Regions from separate parts of the Paenibacillus sp. 19GGS1-52 genome, predicted to be linked through region 1. Evidence: riboswitches for the same ligand, from Rfam matches in the RefSeq annotation. Region 1 holds a riboswitch; the other holds the start of a gene.

Region 1 (8,196 bases):
GCTTTTACAAGAAGCCATAGATATAAAATCGGAAAATGACTTAATAGTCTGAGGTGAATAACAATGGCGATTATAATCAATATTGATGTGATGCTAGCCAAAAGGAAAATGAGTGTTACAGAACTTTCGGAGAGGGTTGGAATAACGATGGCCAATCTGTCCATATTGAAAAATGGAAAGGCAAAAGCGATTCGCTTTTCCACTTTAGAGGCGATTTGTAAGGCTTTGGAATGTCAGCCTGGTGATATTTTAGAATACAGATGAGGCCAATAGTACAACTACTGCATTTTGGCTGCCATTTCATGCCTGATTTTCGTTGGTGGCTGACGTCCTTGTCTGGCAACTGGTAGGGTTCAGTAAGATCAGTTCGTGGTTCCTTCCGGTCATCATTAGCGTCATTATTGTTGCCCAGCTTAAACAAGTTAAAGACAGCCGGTAATAGAGATGAGGAGCCGCATCTTCTTATGGTAGAATGATAATTATGGCTTAAGGAGTGTTAGCTTGAATAAAAAGTATCAGTTACCCGTAATGTTTGTAGCATCAGCGCTGCTAATTATAATCAGCACTTTGATTCCTTCAGAGAAATCGACGTGGCTGGGTGTCCTGCAGACGCTTTTGCTTGGAATCGGATTGTTAGGCGGTTGCCGGGCCTTTTGGAAGTTTATGCATGGGGGCAAGAAAAAAGGTTGAATTGCAACCTATCACGAACAGTGGAGCCATGGCTAATGCCGTGGCTTTTTTTGCGTGCATTACTAAAATAAATATAGAGAGAAGCCCATAACATGACGTGATGTAGTCAAGTTATGAAAGCTATGATGAATATGTAGTTAACAAAAAGATTTCGTGCCACATACCAAAATAAAGGAGAGATATTATGCTTACCAAGCTATCACAGCCAGTAGCCACTTACTTTGATACTACCAATCATCCCGATAAGGTTGCTTTTGTGAGCAACTTCTCAGACCATGCCGTTCTTGTGGATGATAAACGTGCATATAAGGGTATAGCTGAAATACAAGAGTGGAGCAACGTCAATGTCTTTGCTGCTGAGCTCAAATACGAGATCACTAAGGTTGTGCAAAATATTGAGCGCAGCGATGAGACGATTGTCACGGCTAAGATAGAGGGTTCTTTTGACAAAACAGGACTGCCTGATCCACTGCTGTTTGACCATCACTTTACGGTCGAGAAAGGTGAAATTGTGCGGCTGAACATCCGCTTTCTAGGATGAACTAACCCGTGATCCTGCAGAGTTTCAGATCTATTCACAGAAGGCACCCGCTGGGTTGGTAGGTCATCCGGTTACACCACTTGCGTATGGCCGCATGAAGTGATTGAGGGTCCACAGATTGAAGGAATGGCGATACTCGCCTTCCCCTCTTTCGCAGAAGCGAAGGCGTAGTACAACAGTCTGGCTTACCGCGAGGCTCTCCAGCATCGGCTTCGCGTTGGTGATTATCGGGGAGTTATTGTTGAGGGGCCGTAGCAGGTTGCTGCGGCTCTTATTTGTGATATATTCGTGAAATAATGTATTATTATGGAATTAAATGATAGAATTTTGAATAGTTCAAAGCTTGTTGAATATTCGCTAAAGTTAGGATGATTCTCATTGAAGAGCATTGTAAAGTATTTTACTAGAGTGGAATTTCAGAATTACCCACAGGATAAAGGGAATAAACGGACAGGGATTTATGCGTTACTCTATCTAATGTACATTGCTATGGTAATTTATTTATTTGGTTTATTAAAGTACAGGACGGATTATATAGATCGGTTCAGCGTAAATTTTTCAAACGAGCTAATATTTAAAATGGTGATCTATATATGTATTAGTATTCTCGAACTATCTCCGCTGCTATTCCTACTGAAGACAAGGAGGGAGAGGATACAAACTATCGGGTTAACCCCCTCAAACATAACATCTTCAATCGTTCTGGGTATTGTTGGTGGTCTACCGTTTACATATTGGCTTATTGGAGATCTAATCCTGCATAAGAGAAACTTACAGTTAGAAGGTGCAAACCTGTGGCTGGAGTTCTTGGTTATATTCATGTTCACTGCATTAACTGAGGAGTTAATATTTAGAGGATACATCCAGAGCCGAGTCATTGGCTTAATCAGTAATAAATATGCAGCGATCCTACTGATCGGAATATTATTTGCCTTCATGCACATTCCGTTTCAAATGAGTATGGTTAAGATGAACTTTATGGAATATTTAATTACTAATCGCATGTATATGATTCAGTTATTCTATATGCATATCTATTTTGTATATCTCTACACGAGAAATCATAATATCCTTACCCCAATAATAAGCCATGCGATTATAGATTACTTTCAAATCTATATGTGAGAACAAATCATCATGGCTTGGGCTGAAATCAATTTAATTACACAGCTGACAGATTGGTATTTGGCAAAGTGTTTCCTTGAGCAGCCATTTCTTCCCGCACGTGTCTAAGCTGTGCTTTCACCAGTGGTACACTTTTCTGGAGAATGGTGCTTATCTCAGGCAAGGTAAGCTTCATACCATACCACAGTGATTTTACAATCTGCTCATCCCAGGTCAGGTCTTTGGCAGAAAGGGATACTCGGCCTGCAGTTAGCTCTGCGCATTGACGAATACAGCTCCGGTACGCCAGAATGGGGAATAATTGAGGGTTCAATTCAGCCCGTCGGTATGATTTGTAGAGCTCTGCAAAGGTGCTGATCGTAATCTGCTCCGCATCCGTGGATGCTTCTAACAACAAGGTGCTTAGGGTGAGGACTGCACCGGAGTACTTTTGAACGTATTCGGTAAAGGTGGGGCTGTAAGCTAATTCTGTAGGTAATGGGTCTGGCATAGGGGCACGTTCCTTTCTGAATTCAAGAATTTATGCAACCCAAAAACCGCAGACAGAGGAGGACCTCTGCCTGCGGTTTTTGGGAACAGGCATAAATAAACCTGCGCAAAAGCGTGGCGGATCAAGGATCTCTCTCTTTACGCTTACGAGGTTAGCTGTCGGATTCGGACGGTGAGAGTCGCCCTACCTTAATGAGACTATAACAATATCGTCTCTTTTGGATTCACCCCAAGTAGACCCTGCGGCCTGATGGTTCCCCCGTTTCCCGCGAGGCGGGAATTCAGCGTGCATTCAATAATGATTTCAAATCGAATCATACCCTTTTAGGATTTTTTTGTAAAAAAAAAAAGCATTCTTTATAGTTCGATATTGCGCAAATTTCGGTGGAAGCAGTGACGGAAGTGATCCAATATATATATTTCATCAATTATCGGCCATTTTTCTCTAAAATGCGCCATTTCTCAATTTACAGGTCGTAAGTAGGGAAATTACCAGGATTAACCTTTAAGTTGAAATAAATCACAATACTAACGATTAATCGCTAATGGATATAAAGACGAGGAAATGAGCGAAAATAAGAGATTAGACCTCAAGTAAGCGTTACCTTTATTGTAATTAGTTTTCTTTAAGCATTATTTTGGCATCCTTCGTGTTTTACAAGCGATCCTGTCGGAGAGTATGATTACATCTGTTTCCACCGAGCTGATGTGAGAGTCGGAGTCGATTATGGAGTGAATAAGTGTAGTGTGACCGTAAGCATGCCGCAGAGGATGTCCTTTGGGGTTTTTTGCTGTTGACTTGGAGCATACTAATAAAACAATGTCATTACAACAACAAAACGGGAGCTGTCCATATTAAGGACAGCTCCCGTTTCTTCTTGCAAAATGAACTCATGTAATGAATGATTCAGCAGTTGAATTATTTACCTACTGTTTCGATAAGAACCTTGAGCTCAGGGAGGTTAAATCCCTTAACCACTTGATCTCCGGAGACAGTAACGGGCACGCCCATGAAGCCGAGCTGCTCAACTTCTTCCTGGTAAACGGTGCTGGTCATGACATCTCTCACTTCGAAGGAAACCCCTTGTTCGGTGAGTAGTTGTTTGACCAAATTGCAGTCGCTGCAGCCTGCTGTGGAGTAGACTATGACTTGCCCGCTCATGAGTTAACAGCCGCTCTGATAGCATCTTGCGTGATTTTCCAGTGGGAAGCATTCCAGCGGACCTCTGCATCCTCAAGGAGGAAGATTTGCGGAGATTCATGCTTAATGCCAAAATCCTCAGCGATTTGTGTAGAGACAGGGCGATCCTCAATGACAAGGACGATGGCTGCCGTAGTATCTGTATCTTTTAGAAAGGCCTCAAACTCCTGATTAGCCTTCGCGCTGATAGGGCAGGTAGTGCTGTGTTTGAAGAGCAGTTTCTTACCCGGTTGCTCAACATATTGATGCAGATCCTCCAGAGAATGGAGTTGTTGGATAGACAAAGTTATCACCTTCCTGGAATAGTTGTTTGCTAACAATTGTGTTGCTAGCAACTGTTATCATAATTGTAACATAGTTCAAAATTAAATCAAAAAAAGATTCTTCGCTGCTTGGATAAGCGAGCAGAAATGAGTAATGAAATGGCGTTGAAAAAACAGATGTCACATGCTAAGGTGAGGGGGATGGAAGATAGGTACACCTGTATTTAGCCACAGGAAAGGGAGTTCAAGAGTATGCAAAGGATCGCTTGTGTTACCGGTGCAGACCGAGGTCTGGGATTATTTATTGTACGTTGGTTACTGGAGAATCAGTTCTTTGTATTTGCAGGTCAATATATGGAAGATTCAGAACGACTGAATGCGCTTAAATCCCAATACCCAGATAATTTAAAGCTGATTCCCCTGGATATAGGAAATAGTGACAGTGTAAAGCACGCGGCACGAGCCATTGCAGGCAGTACGGGACACGTCGATATTATTATCAATAACGCCGGCATTATTCATAAAGCAGATTGTGCCACCATGCTCGTTGATATGGACGATGAAGCAATGGCACAAATCTATAATGTGAACACACTGGGGTCTTTGAGAGTCAGCAATGCGCTGATGGGTCTGCTGCTGCAAGGCAAGGATAAACTCATTGTCAACATCTCCTCAGAGGCTGGCAGCATAGCGAGCAATAAGCGAATCAACATGTACGGCTATTGCATGTCCAAGGCGGCGCTTAATATGCAGTCCTCCTTGCTGCATAATCATTTGAAAAGCTTGGGCGGTCAGGTCATGGTGTTTCACCCCGGCTGGCTGCAGACCTATATGAATGGGCATAAGAATGAAGAGGCGCCGATATCACCTGAGGTGTCAGCTAATAAGATTATGAATCTCGTGCAGCAACATAAGGATTACCTTGGCGAAGAGCCTGCTTATCTCGATCTGGACGGCAAACATTGGCCGTGGTAACAGGGTTTCTGTATTTACTTTGAAATGACAATAGAAGGGCGTGGATGAATTGTCTACAATAAAAGCTTTGGCGCTGGGCAGCTACACAGAGGCTAAATACCATCCTTTTGCCGGTGTGGATCATGAATTTCAACAGATTTTTGCAGGTGAGATAGAGGTGCAATCTTCAGAGGATTATGGCCTGCTTAATAAGAATACGTTATCCGATTATAAGCTGGTAATTGCCTATACGGAATTCTCTGATGTCAAAATATCCCCGCAGCACAGCAGCGCATTGCTCTCTTATGTGGCTGGCGGGGGTGGACTACTTGTTGTACACAATGGGATCTCGCTGCAGCGGAATCAGGAGCTTGGCGTCATGCTGGGGGGTTATTTCACTCATCACCCGGAATATACTTCGCTTCATATGTCGATCCCGGTGCCGGAACATCCGATTATGCAGGGGATTGGAGATTTTGTGATCCAGGATGAGCCGTATTATTTCGAGATGCAGCCCCACTTTGAGACGACCATCCTGGCGGAGTATCCGCATGACGGTGCCCTGAGACCGGCAGCCTGGTGCCACGAGTTCGGTCTGGGACGGGTAGTCTATCTGATGCCTGGGCATCATTTGCCGTCTTTCTCGGTAGAGCCCTTCCGACAGATGATCAAGCAAGGTGGACTTTGGGCCGCGGCCTTGCTTCGCTAGCTTCACCCTTCATATTAGCTCTTATAAGTTTCTGCTGAAGCGGATACTGTCCTTAACAGGATGGTATCCGCTTTTGTTTATCGTGCATGAATTATCCAGCTTCGGTCAAAATAGGGTAACGGTTATTTGAGGGAGCGATATCAGATGTGGAATATGATCACGGGTTTGTTTCCCGGCTGGGGTGTGCTCTTTCAAGGGCTAATGATATTCGCTGTCCCAGTAGCTCTAACACGTTTAATGAACTTGATCCGAGTAAAAGAGGGGCAGATAAGTACGCGGGGAGTCCGAGCTGAAGGCCGTAAAGGTGGAGGGGTTCCGAGTGATGGGGAGTCCGGCGGATCTGTCTCTGGAAGTAAGGAAGCAACTACTGCAGAAGGTGCAACTGAAGCGAATCAAACCGTTCACTCGACGACCTATAGTGGGGTTTTTCAAGAGGATTTGCGCAAGTTTAAAGGGATAAGTGCTGATATGGAAGATGTGAATGTGAGAGAACTGCGTATCGGAGCCTTGCAGATCAAGGCAGCGGTGCTGTTTGTAGATGGTCTTACTGACAAGGATGTAATGGACCGCAATATTCTGAAGCCTTTAATGAATGCAGCGTTGCCCTTTGAAGGCATGACTTCTGTTCCTGAAGCTAAATTACTCAAAGACATTATTGTTCAGCAAATTGTGCTGGTTTCGGAAATCGAATATACCACTAATCTGAGGATGTCACTTCAGAAGGTATTGTTCGGATCTGCAGTATTGCTGGTCGAGGGTTTAGCAGAGGTCATCGTGCTGGGTACACCAAAGGGCCGAACAAGAGGGGGCGAGGAGCCAATATCCGAAGCACTCCTTCGCGGCCCACGAGTCGGTTTTAACGAGACACTTAGTGATAATACAGCTATGTTACGGCGACATGGGCAAAATACCGAACTGGCTATGATTTCTTTTACCGTCGGCAAAAGAATTGAGAAGGAACTGGTGTTGACCTACATCAGAGATATCGCCAACAAGGAGCTTATAGAGGAAATTAAACGAAGAATTCACACTATCGATATAGATGATGTCCTAGAATCGGGCTATGTAGAACAGTTAATTGAAGACAACTATCTCAGTCCCTTTCAGCAGCTTCAGAATACAGAAAGACCTGACCGTGTTATGGCAGCACTGCTAGAGGGAAGGGCTGCTATTTTACTGGATGGTACACCATTTGCTTTGATTATGCCGGTTACCTTTGGGATGCTTCTGCAATCACCAGAGGATTATTATGACCGCTGGTTTGCAGGTTCGCTACTCCGCATCCTACGTTTTTTTGCAGCCGTAGTTTCGTTGTTTGCTCCAGCCCTGTATATCTCCTTTCTATCCTTCAATCCTGGAATGATTCCGACCAAACTGGTTATTTCAATTATTGGTTCCCGGCAGGGTGTGCCCTTTCCTACACTGATTGAGGCTCTGATTATGGAAATATCTATCGAAATATTGCGAGAGGCCGGTTTGCGTCTGCCGAAGCCGATTGGTCCGGCCATGGGGATTGTCGGCGGCTTGATTATTGGTCAAGCCGCCGTAGAAGCAGGAATTGTTAGTCCGATTCTGGTCATTGTTGTAGCAGTCACGGCGATTTCCTCCTTCGCGATGCCTATGTATAGTGCCGGTATTACACTGCGGTATCTACGTTTCGCTGCGATGTTCTTCGCAGCGCTATTCGGACTGTATGGTGTTGTATTATTCTTTCTGCTGTTGAGCAGCCATTTAATCAAGCTGAAGAGCTTTGGGGTACCGTACATCAGCCTTACGGTACCGTACCGGATGCGCGACTGGAAAGATTTTGTAGTCCGTGTGCCGCTGCAATTCATGAAGCGTCGGCCGGCTCTGCTGAAACCGAAGGGTCCTATAAGAAAAGGATAAGAAAATCGGGCAACGGAGGTTATGGGAATGAACACCCAAGCAAAGGATCGAATAACAACCATTCATGCTACGATCATTATGGTGAATTATGTGCTCGCAGCAGGCGTGCTGACACTTCCCCGGACAATTGTTCAGGCGGGTGGAGTTCCCGATGTCTGGATATCTGTAATATTGGGTGGCTTGATCTCCACTTTGTTAGGTGCTGTTATAGTAAAGCTCAGCCAGCGCTTTCCAGGTCAGACTTTCTATCAATACAGCCGGAAGATTATTGGCAAGCCATTGGGTATATTGTTAAGCGTAGCTGTTGCTGCATATTTTCTATGTATTGCCAGCTTCG
Region 2 (8,196 bases), 560 kb from region 1:
CAATAGGCCCTCTACCATCATCAGTCGAACCTCAATTTCCCGTTTGGAGAGCCGTTTGAGCTTGGTAGCAATAGGATGCCATAATACATAACCGGTAAAGATACCAACCAATGTAGCGATAAAGGCAGCACCGATTGCATGCGCCAGCTTCTCCATATCACTCATATCCGCAAGAGCGGCGATAAGCCCGATAACAGCTCCCAATACCCCTAGCGTTGGGGCATACATGCCCGCTTGTGAGAAGATCAGTGCCCCTGCTTTATGGCGATCTTCTGTCGCGTGGATATCTTCCATTAATACATCCCGGACAAATTCCTGATCATTACCATCAATAATCATCCGCATGCCGTTTCTGAGGAAATTATCCTCGATCTCATCGACTTTGGATTCCAGAGCCAATAAACCTTCACGACGGGTGATAGAAGCCCATTCCATAAACATAGTAATTAGTTGTGATTTGCTGACCATTTTCTTGCTGATGAATATCATTTTAAAAAGACTGGGGATCTTCTTCATTTCTGAGAAGGGAAAAGCCATGAAAAGCGAAGCAGCTGTTCCCACCAGGATAATAATGTAAGCTGCGGGTGTAGCCAAGCTGTGTAAAGGGGCTCCTTTAAGCACCATGCCCACGCCAACTGCAACTACACCAAGAATAAGACCAATTATTGTTGAAATTTCCATTATGCACCTCGTCCATGAGATTTAAAAAGTGATCCGACTAAGCCGCGTACATCATCCCTGAATAGCGGCTGGACACCCTGCGAAAAACCGACTAACGTATATTCTTATTTATCGACAGCATTCCCTTTTTTGTGAAGTCATTTTTTCGGCTATAATGGATAAGGTACGATATTATTCATCAATAGAGAAAACGGAGTGATATATGTGGGTGTTAAGCATGGTAGAGATTACGCTGAAATTCTGAATGAATTAACGGAAGCGGTTGGACGTATTTCTGACGGATATGTGTTTTTCGAGATGGAGCCAGATGAGTGGCAGGAGTTGCCACAGGAGTCGAAGCTGGAGGTGTGGGAAGCACTGGCCGAGGATCTATTCTTCGCGCTGGGTGAGGAACCGGTCATTCAAGTAGGTAGCGGGGTCGTGATTTATGACAAGGAGACGCACCGCATTAATATCTTGGTTGGAGAAGTAGATTTGGCCTCGGTGGTTTTGGTTTAATTTGAGGGTGCGGCTGAACGTGATTTGCCGTAACCAACAGCCCGTGTTAAAATTGGTAGAGCCGAGTTATATTTTCCAGGATTTTAGAATACATTAAATCGAAAATCAACTTTATCCTGGCACATCCCTTGGTCCTCAGAAGCTAAGGGATGTTTTATTTAGCACATAAAGGGCGAGGGCAGGCGTGAAGACTTTGCTGCTATTTTAGTAAGGGAGGAATCGAATTGCTACTTACGGAGGAAGAACTGCGTCAGCAGGTGAGCAAGTTGGAAGGCTGGAAGCTGGAGAATGATACCCTTGTACGTAAATACATGTTTAATGAGTATATGAAGGGCATCGCCTTCGTGGATGCGGTAGCAGCCATTTCCGAAGCTTTTGAACACCACCCGCATATTACGATTGATTATAAAACCGTTACGCTGCGACTCACTTCAATTGAAGCAGGCGGCATTACGCCACTTGATGTCCGCGAAGCGCATGAATTTAACGAAGCTTTCGAGAAAAACCGCTAATCTTAAATCTTCAGCTCAGCGGGATACTAAGCTTTAATCGAAAAATACGCCTGTGCTTTAGATAGTTACCTATCTGCTGCACAGGCGTATTTGTTGTTGCAGATTGCTTTATTTTTTCTCTGATAGCCACATAGCAACGTTCGCAATCTCCTCCGGAGCTAGTTTCTCCTTAAATGAAGGCATTTGGCCGCGCCCTTTAGTAACAATGCTATAGATTCCTTCAGCATCATGCTGGCTGCCTTCCTTCTGAAGACTGGGGCCAACATCGCCCTGAAGTTGATCACCGTGGCAGGTGATGCAATTGGCCTTCACAGTCGCTTCTGCCTTGGCTTCATCAAGCTGCACTACCGGTATTGTAGGTTTATCCTGTTCAGCGACCTCTGCTTTGCCAGGAAGGGTAAACATTAGTACTACCGCAAAGGCACAGGCGGCAAAAAACAAACCGCTCATGATCCATTTTTGCATCCCCATCCGTCCCTTCAATGTAAGCTGCTCCCTACATTATAGCGGAATATGAAGCGTTATCATAGCATTTGTGTCAAAAAAACGAACAAATTCCACTTCATTTTTTAGGAAGCTATTTATAAAGGGATTATTTATCATAGACCATGCAATAAAATGGTTTATCTCCAGTCGGAGTTCGACGTTCATAAGTATCCGTAATCGTAAAACCACACTTTCGATAGGTAAGCACTGCCCGTTGGTTCCACGTCAACACCTCCAGATCAATCTCACGTTCCGGGTAACGCTTCAGAGCGGCTTCTACGATAGATCCTACAAATAGGTGGCCCAGTCCATGTCCGCATAAATCCGGACGCATTCCAATCCCCAGTCTTACTACACCTTCCATCGGAAATAGCTGGGCAAATCCGCATAAAATCTCTTGGTCATTGATTACGGAAACATATTGTTCTTGGCGAAGCTGTGGATCTCCAAATTCAATATTAAGTGCCTGCATTTGCTCCCATGGCATCCAGCCGTAAATATTATAAGGGGGCTTGTAAATCCACTCGCAGATGTCTTTTGCATGTCTGATCTCCATAGGAACAACGTGGAAAGTAACCGATGAACTAATCATTAGCTCAGAGACCTCCTTTCACGAGGGCAATAATTTCTTATCTAATTATAAACAAAAAAACCTTCCTTTGGCTCAAAAACTTTATAAAAAAGGGTGGCTCGACAAATCGTCCATTTATATATAGTGTTTATTATTATTTTGTGTTTTACAAGTATTGTAAGGGGTAATAACTAGTAGACACAAAAAAAGCTCTCCCCCAAGATTTTGGAAAAATCCTGGAAAAGAGCCTATGTACTAATACTTTTTACTGCACATTATCATTGTCTTCAGAATCAGTAGCAAGCGCTTGATAAGCATCTGTGCTCATAATTCGTTTAGCGCCAACATAACGGTTGACGTAGTAGCTGTCGCTCAGCGAGCTGATGGTTACACCACGTGAGGAAGAAGCATGTGCGAATTTACCTTCACCAACATAAATACCGACATGAGAAACACCTTTGCCTGTTGTATTAAAAAACACAAGATCGCCAGGTCTAAGATCATCACGGGAAATAGCAGAGCCCATTTGGTATTGGGAACCAGATTGGTGCGGCAGATCGATGCCGATCTTATCAAAGACATACATTGTAAATCCAGAGCAATCAAAGCCGTTCGTTGAAATGCCACCGGTAACATATTTAGTTCCGATTGCTTTGTCAATCACTTTATCCATTTTAGAATCCGCGAATGCGCTTCCCATTCCCATTGTAAGAAAAATAGAAAAGCTTAGTACTGCTGCTGCCAACTTCTTCTTCAAAAGTGTAAACCCCTTCCAAATGCCTACGAGGTTAGCTTAAGGGTTCGGTTGAAGGTCCCCTATGACCCCTCTGTTAAATAGGAGGTCAATTCACCCAAAGTGGTTCCCCCGTTTCCCTAATTGTTAGGGAACTCGGCACGTACTGTTTGATTAGGAATAGCTGTATTCAATACATGACAAAACTTTCGTAAAAGACAACTTAATGATTACAAAAATGTTACTAAAAGCTCGATGCGATAATTGTAACAAACACAGCCGCCGTTGGCAATCCTTTATAATATATTTATGCCTAATAATTGTGTTTTTTTTGAACATATACTGCATTTAAACGTTGAAATAACGGCAGAATCGTCCTTTTTACAATATTTTCTTGTGTTTTCTGTTAAAAAGCTGTTTCGACGATGTTAAATGTGTGTAAAAGGTAGAATAAGGAAAAGAAAAAACCCGGAATGATTATGGTGATAATCACTTCGGGCTCATATAGTTTAAAGAGGTTATAGTTGTCGGGGAATTTCAATCATAAGCTACAGTTTTGTATGCAGTGGTGCTCATAACTCTTTTAGCACCCACATAACGGTTGGCCCAATAGTTCTCATTAAGTGAACTGATGATTACACCATGTGAAGAGGAAGATTGTGCGAATTTACCGCTGCCTACAAAAATTCCAACATGGGATATCCCTGCGCCAGTAGTATTGAAGAATACAAGGTCTCCAGGACGCATATTATTGCGGGAAACAGCTGTTCCCACGCTATATTGCGCTTTTGAAGTACGTGGAAGTGCAAGGCCGAGATTTTTGAAAACATATTTCGTAAAGCCGGAACAGTCAAATCCATTGGTACTGATCCCACCTGTTTTATAAGTGGTCCCCAGTGTTTTGGAGATTACTGTGTCCATTTTGGAGTCCGCAAAAGCACTACTTGTTCCCAAAGTGAATGCCATGAGAAGTCCTAGCGCCGCTGCGGCGCATTTTTTCTTTAAGTTCTGTCTGTTCAAAAGATGTACTCCTTCCAAGGCCTGCGAGGTTAGCTTAAGGGTTCGGTAGAAGGTTCACCTATGATCCCTCTGTTAGGAGATCAATTCACCCAAAATATGGTTCCCCCACTCCCCGGTGCAGGGAATTTGGCGTGTTATGCACCAGAATAGTGACGTATCAGCAATATCGAAATACAATAACGTACATACAATGGTTAAGAAAAAATTAAAAAGATTACAAAGTTGTTACTACTAGTACAGGCATCATTGTATCAAAGGAGTTAAGGTTTTGCAAACTCTTATTATATTTGTAATCAAAAAAGAGTTTCCTCTTCTGTTTGCAGAAGGGGAGACTCTTTCTATATGTCCTTGGACGATGTAATTATTGCGGGAAGGCCTTACTTTTCCACAGATGGTATTGAGCTGCTATTCCCCACATTTTGAACAGAGTAGCGGGGAACGGTGAGATTTGGCGGATAAGGAGTGCGGGCAGTCCAGGGTAGAAGATTCCAGTAAGCCCGCAGACTAGCAGCAAGAGCAACCCTGCAGCCCCAAGTACAATGGATATCCCAACAGCAGGGATAATAACCCTTAAGCAGATCAGCAGCGAGGAGAACATCCCTGTGCCACTGGTGTAGCCAAACTGAATATATAGTAAAACTAAGCGAATGAGGAAGATATACACCAGCCAGGTGAGAATATAAGGAATAAGCTTCAATAGTATTGTATAGTCCAAAAAGGAGGGCAGCAGCAGCCCGTACATTTTTGGAGCAATCCAGTAAAGCGGCAATAGAGTCAGGAGCCATTCAACCAAACTGAAGAGCAGAATGGGTAATCCATAGATTTTCATGCCTGGGAAAAAAAACAAGCCACGCTCTCCCTTGCGTTCTTGATGCAATTCATGCAGTAGTCCCGCCCGTATGAAGGGCGATAGCAGCAAGCGTAAAGCAGCCAACCCCAGCAAAGTCCACAGCCAACGCTGCACTGCAGGATCGGTGCTCAAGCTGAACTGGCCTTCGATATAGTATAGCAATCTGCCGATTCCACTACCGCCAGCGTTTTTATCAGGATAATGCAGTAGAACCGGAATAATAGCAACGCGTACGAACCTGTACATAAAGTAGCCCCAAAGCAAACGGTATATAAATAACAGGATCAGAATATATAATTGCTCTTTCATGCTGTACCAGCTACGGGTTATCGATCTTTTCACCATTCTCACCTCACCAGACAAGAGTTCCGAGCACTGATTCAAGCAGTTTCGTCATACTTAACGTCCAGCGGGAGAGTACATCCTGATCCAGTTCCGCCAGTCTGAAGTTGTTGATATGTTTACTCTCCAGCAGAATGGAGTGATCAGGATCAATCTCGGCGGATAACAACGGCGCATTATGGAATAACTGGAATGTAGTTTCTTTGCGCTCCCCGCTCCAGATACGCTGCATCGTATACCCGTCGGAGAAGGTGAACTTAAGGGGCACGTCTGGATAGGCACTTCCTTTATTCACGACCTTTACCAGCGATTCGTAACTGTGAGCCTCTCCGCTAGTGCTCTTAATAGTAGGAATCGTAATATTCTCTATAGCAAAATCAGGAGCCCCACCGTTATACACATATTGATCAAAATAAGTCTGCCAAGATTTTCCGGTTACCTTCTCTACGATTTTTTGGAAATCGGTGGTAGAGGGATGCTGGAAGCGGTACTTATTGGCATAGGAAGACATAATGGCATCCATAACCTTAGTGCTTGTCAGCCGTTCGATATCCTTAAGCACCAGCTTGCCACGAATATATACATTTCGGGTGTATGAATCGGCTCCACCGTATTTCCAGGTTTCTAGATCCAACGGCTGTGAGGTAGTTACCAGACTGGATTGCAGGGGGAGGTTGGCCATAATACCATACTCCTGCTCCATTAGCTTGTCTTCGGCATAGGAGGTGAAGCTTTCGTCCAGCCATGCCTCCTCAAATTCATTGCTCGCCACCATGCCGTAGAAATATTGATGGCCTATTTCATGGATGATGGTGCGCTCGAGTGAGGTGTTCGGAGAAGTCTCAGCAGCACCGAAGGCTGTAATCAGCGTAGGGTATTCCATTCCCCCGGCGCCGTTTCCCCCTTTGGGAGGAACGACGATAGACAGAGTGGAGTAGGGATAAGGTCCATACCATTTGCTAAAGGAGGTAAGAGCAGCTTTGGCAGCCTGAAAGTAACGCTCCTTCAGATCCTGATGCAGCGGGTCCAGATACAGCTTAATTCGTACACCCGGAACCTCCGGTGTAGAGAGGGCTTCCTCCGCGTACACAAAGTCAGGAGATGCCGCCCAGGCAAAATCATGGACATCATCTGCGTAGAACTGATATATTTTCTGCTCCTGCTTCAGTTTGGCATTTTTGACAGGGAACCCAGTTGCCGCAACCGTATAATTTGAGGGAACAGAAATGGTTACATTGTATATGCCGAAATCGCTATAGAATTCAGAGGTGCCGTGGTATTGATGCAGATTCCAACCTTCTTCGCGAACTCCTCGAGTTCCGGCAGGCTCGTAAACGCTAAGCTTGGGGAACCACTGACCAGCCATCACGAAATTCCCTGAAGTGCCCATACGAGCAAATATCTTGGGTAGTTGAACTTCAAACTGAAGTTTGAGGGTGACGCTCTCTCCACCATTAACGGGCTGGGGAGATGTACTTTGACCAATGTCTTATCATTTATATTGCCGTCATCCGGTTGTACATACTGTACTCTCTGAAGCAGTGATACCCCCTCTGTGGTACGCAGATCAGTTAAAGTCATGCTGCCGAATCCGTTATCTGGCATGCTGTCCCCTCTAAGCTCGCCCCCGACTCTTTCATAAAAGTTGTATCCGTAGAGGCAAATGCATTCGGATATAAATGAAAGTACAAATCACTTACCGGTTTAATACCAGGATGGGTCCATGTCACGGTCTCAGAAGCTTTTAAAGTTTCTGTATCCGGAACAAGCTGTACGTCAATGTGATACTCAGCAACTCTTTGGCTTAGTGCCTCAGTGACCGGGGCGGGGGAATAATCCGGAAGAGGCACTTGCCGGGCGATTGTCTTGGGTGTGACTACCAGGGACTTGGCCTCTTTTGGGGCAGAGACGTTTACAGCAGCAGGACGAAGCCCTGAAAAGACCTCTATGGCCCCTCCCAGTAGAGCTAGGGTGGCCAGGGTCGCAAGGATAATTTTGGACCTTAATGACAGTGGCTTCATACAGTAATTCCTCCCGTGACAAGCATCTACGGAATGTATATGTTTGCATTCGCCGTATTATTAGCTAAAATTAAATTATTCGTAAGAGGAAGGATGTGCACCTGTGGATAATCTACAACCGGAAGGCAAGAAACAGATTGCCTTGAATATTGTGAATGCGAAGAGCAAACATAAAGGCTTTGGAGCAGGCTCTATTGATCTGAACAATGTGTCACCAGTCATTATTGACGGCGGTGAGGCGGTCATTGATATCGGTGCCATGCATGCCAAGAGCAAGGTGGAAAAGGGCATTAAATTCTCCACGAATCGTGAGGATGTCCCAGATGGAAGACAGGTTTGGGTAGTGTGGGTCGCTGTGGATCGTTTACCAGAGGGACAATTTTATGGTGGAATCACGGCTTGTGAGATGTGGATAGATGCTGAAGCGCGTCGCGGCTGGAAGATTCTTGCCGAGCATGTAAATAAGCTTGATGCAGCGCTTA

What was found. A riboswitch is a leader RNA that binds a small molecule or an ion and turns the genes downstream of it on or off. The one in region 1 is predicted to bind cyclic di-AMP.
Region 2: linked by a shared signal. The riboswitch ahead of H1230_RS00875 (C40 family peptidase) and the one ahead of H1230_RS29600 (hypothetical protein) in region 1 are both predicted to bind cyclic di-AMP.

What each region holds. Positions count from the first base shown of each region.
Region 1 covers NZ_CP059724.1:6,450,462-6,458,657, reverse strand. The annotation lists gene H1230_RS29625 (DUF2975 domain-containing protein) at 1-52, shown strand, start outside; gene H1230_RS29620 (helix-turn-helix domain-containing protein) at 64-264, shown strand; partial or broken gene H1230_RS29615 (DUF817 domain-containing protein) at 338-439, shown strand; gene H1230_RS29610 (hypothetical protein) at 502-690, shown strand; gene H1230_RS29605 (nuclear transport factor 2-like protein) at 875-1,231, shown strand; gene H1230_RS31790 (CPBP family intramembrane glutamic endopeptidase) at 1,709-2,356, shown strand; gene H1230_RS29600 (hypothetical protein) at 2,394-2,846, opposite strand; cyclic di-AMP (ydaO/yuaA leader) riboswitch at 2,973-3,142, opposite strand; gene H1230_RS29595 (glutaredoxin family protein) at 3,765-4,007, opposite strand; gene ytxJ (bacillithiol system redox-active protein YtxJ) at 4,004-4,330, opposite strand; gene H1230_RS29585 (SDR family NAD(P)-dependent oxidoreductase) at 4,562-5,284, shown strand; gene H1230_RS29580 (ThuA domain-containing protein) at 5,334-5,972, shown strand; gene H1230_RS29575 (spore germination protein) at 6,117-7,859, shown strand; gene H1230_RS29570 (spore germination protein) at 7,887-8,196, shown strand, end outside.
Region 2 covers NZ_CP059724.1:183,117-191,312, reverse strand. The annotation lists gene motA (flagellar motor stator protein MotA) at 1-681, opposite strand, end outside; gene H1230_RS00895 (hypothetical protein) at 886-1,179, shown strand; gene H1230_RS00890 (4a-hydroxytetrahydrobiopterin dehydratase) at 1,404-1,691, shown strand; gene H1230_RS00885 (c-type cytochrome) at 1,800-2,156, opposite strand; gene H1230_RS00880 (GNAT family N-acetyltransferase) at 2,284-2,769, opposite strand; gene H1230_RS00875 (C40 family peptidase) at 3,014-3,505, opposite strand; cyclic di-AMP (ydaO/yuaA leader) riboswitch at 3,511-3,653, opposite strand; gene H1230_RS00870 (C40 family peptidase) at 4,019-4,447, opposite strand; cyclic di-AMP (ydaO/yuaA leader) riboswitch at 4,505-4,643, opposite strand; gene H1230_RS00865 (hypothetical protein) at 4,863-5,660, opposite strand; partial or broken gene H1230_RS00860 (M1 family metallopeptidase) at 5,704-7,714, opposite strand; gene H1230_RS00855 (YwhD family protein) at 7,818-8,196, shown strand, end outside.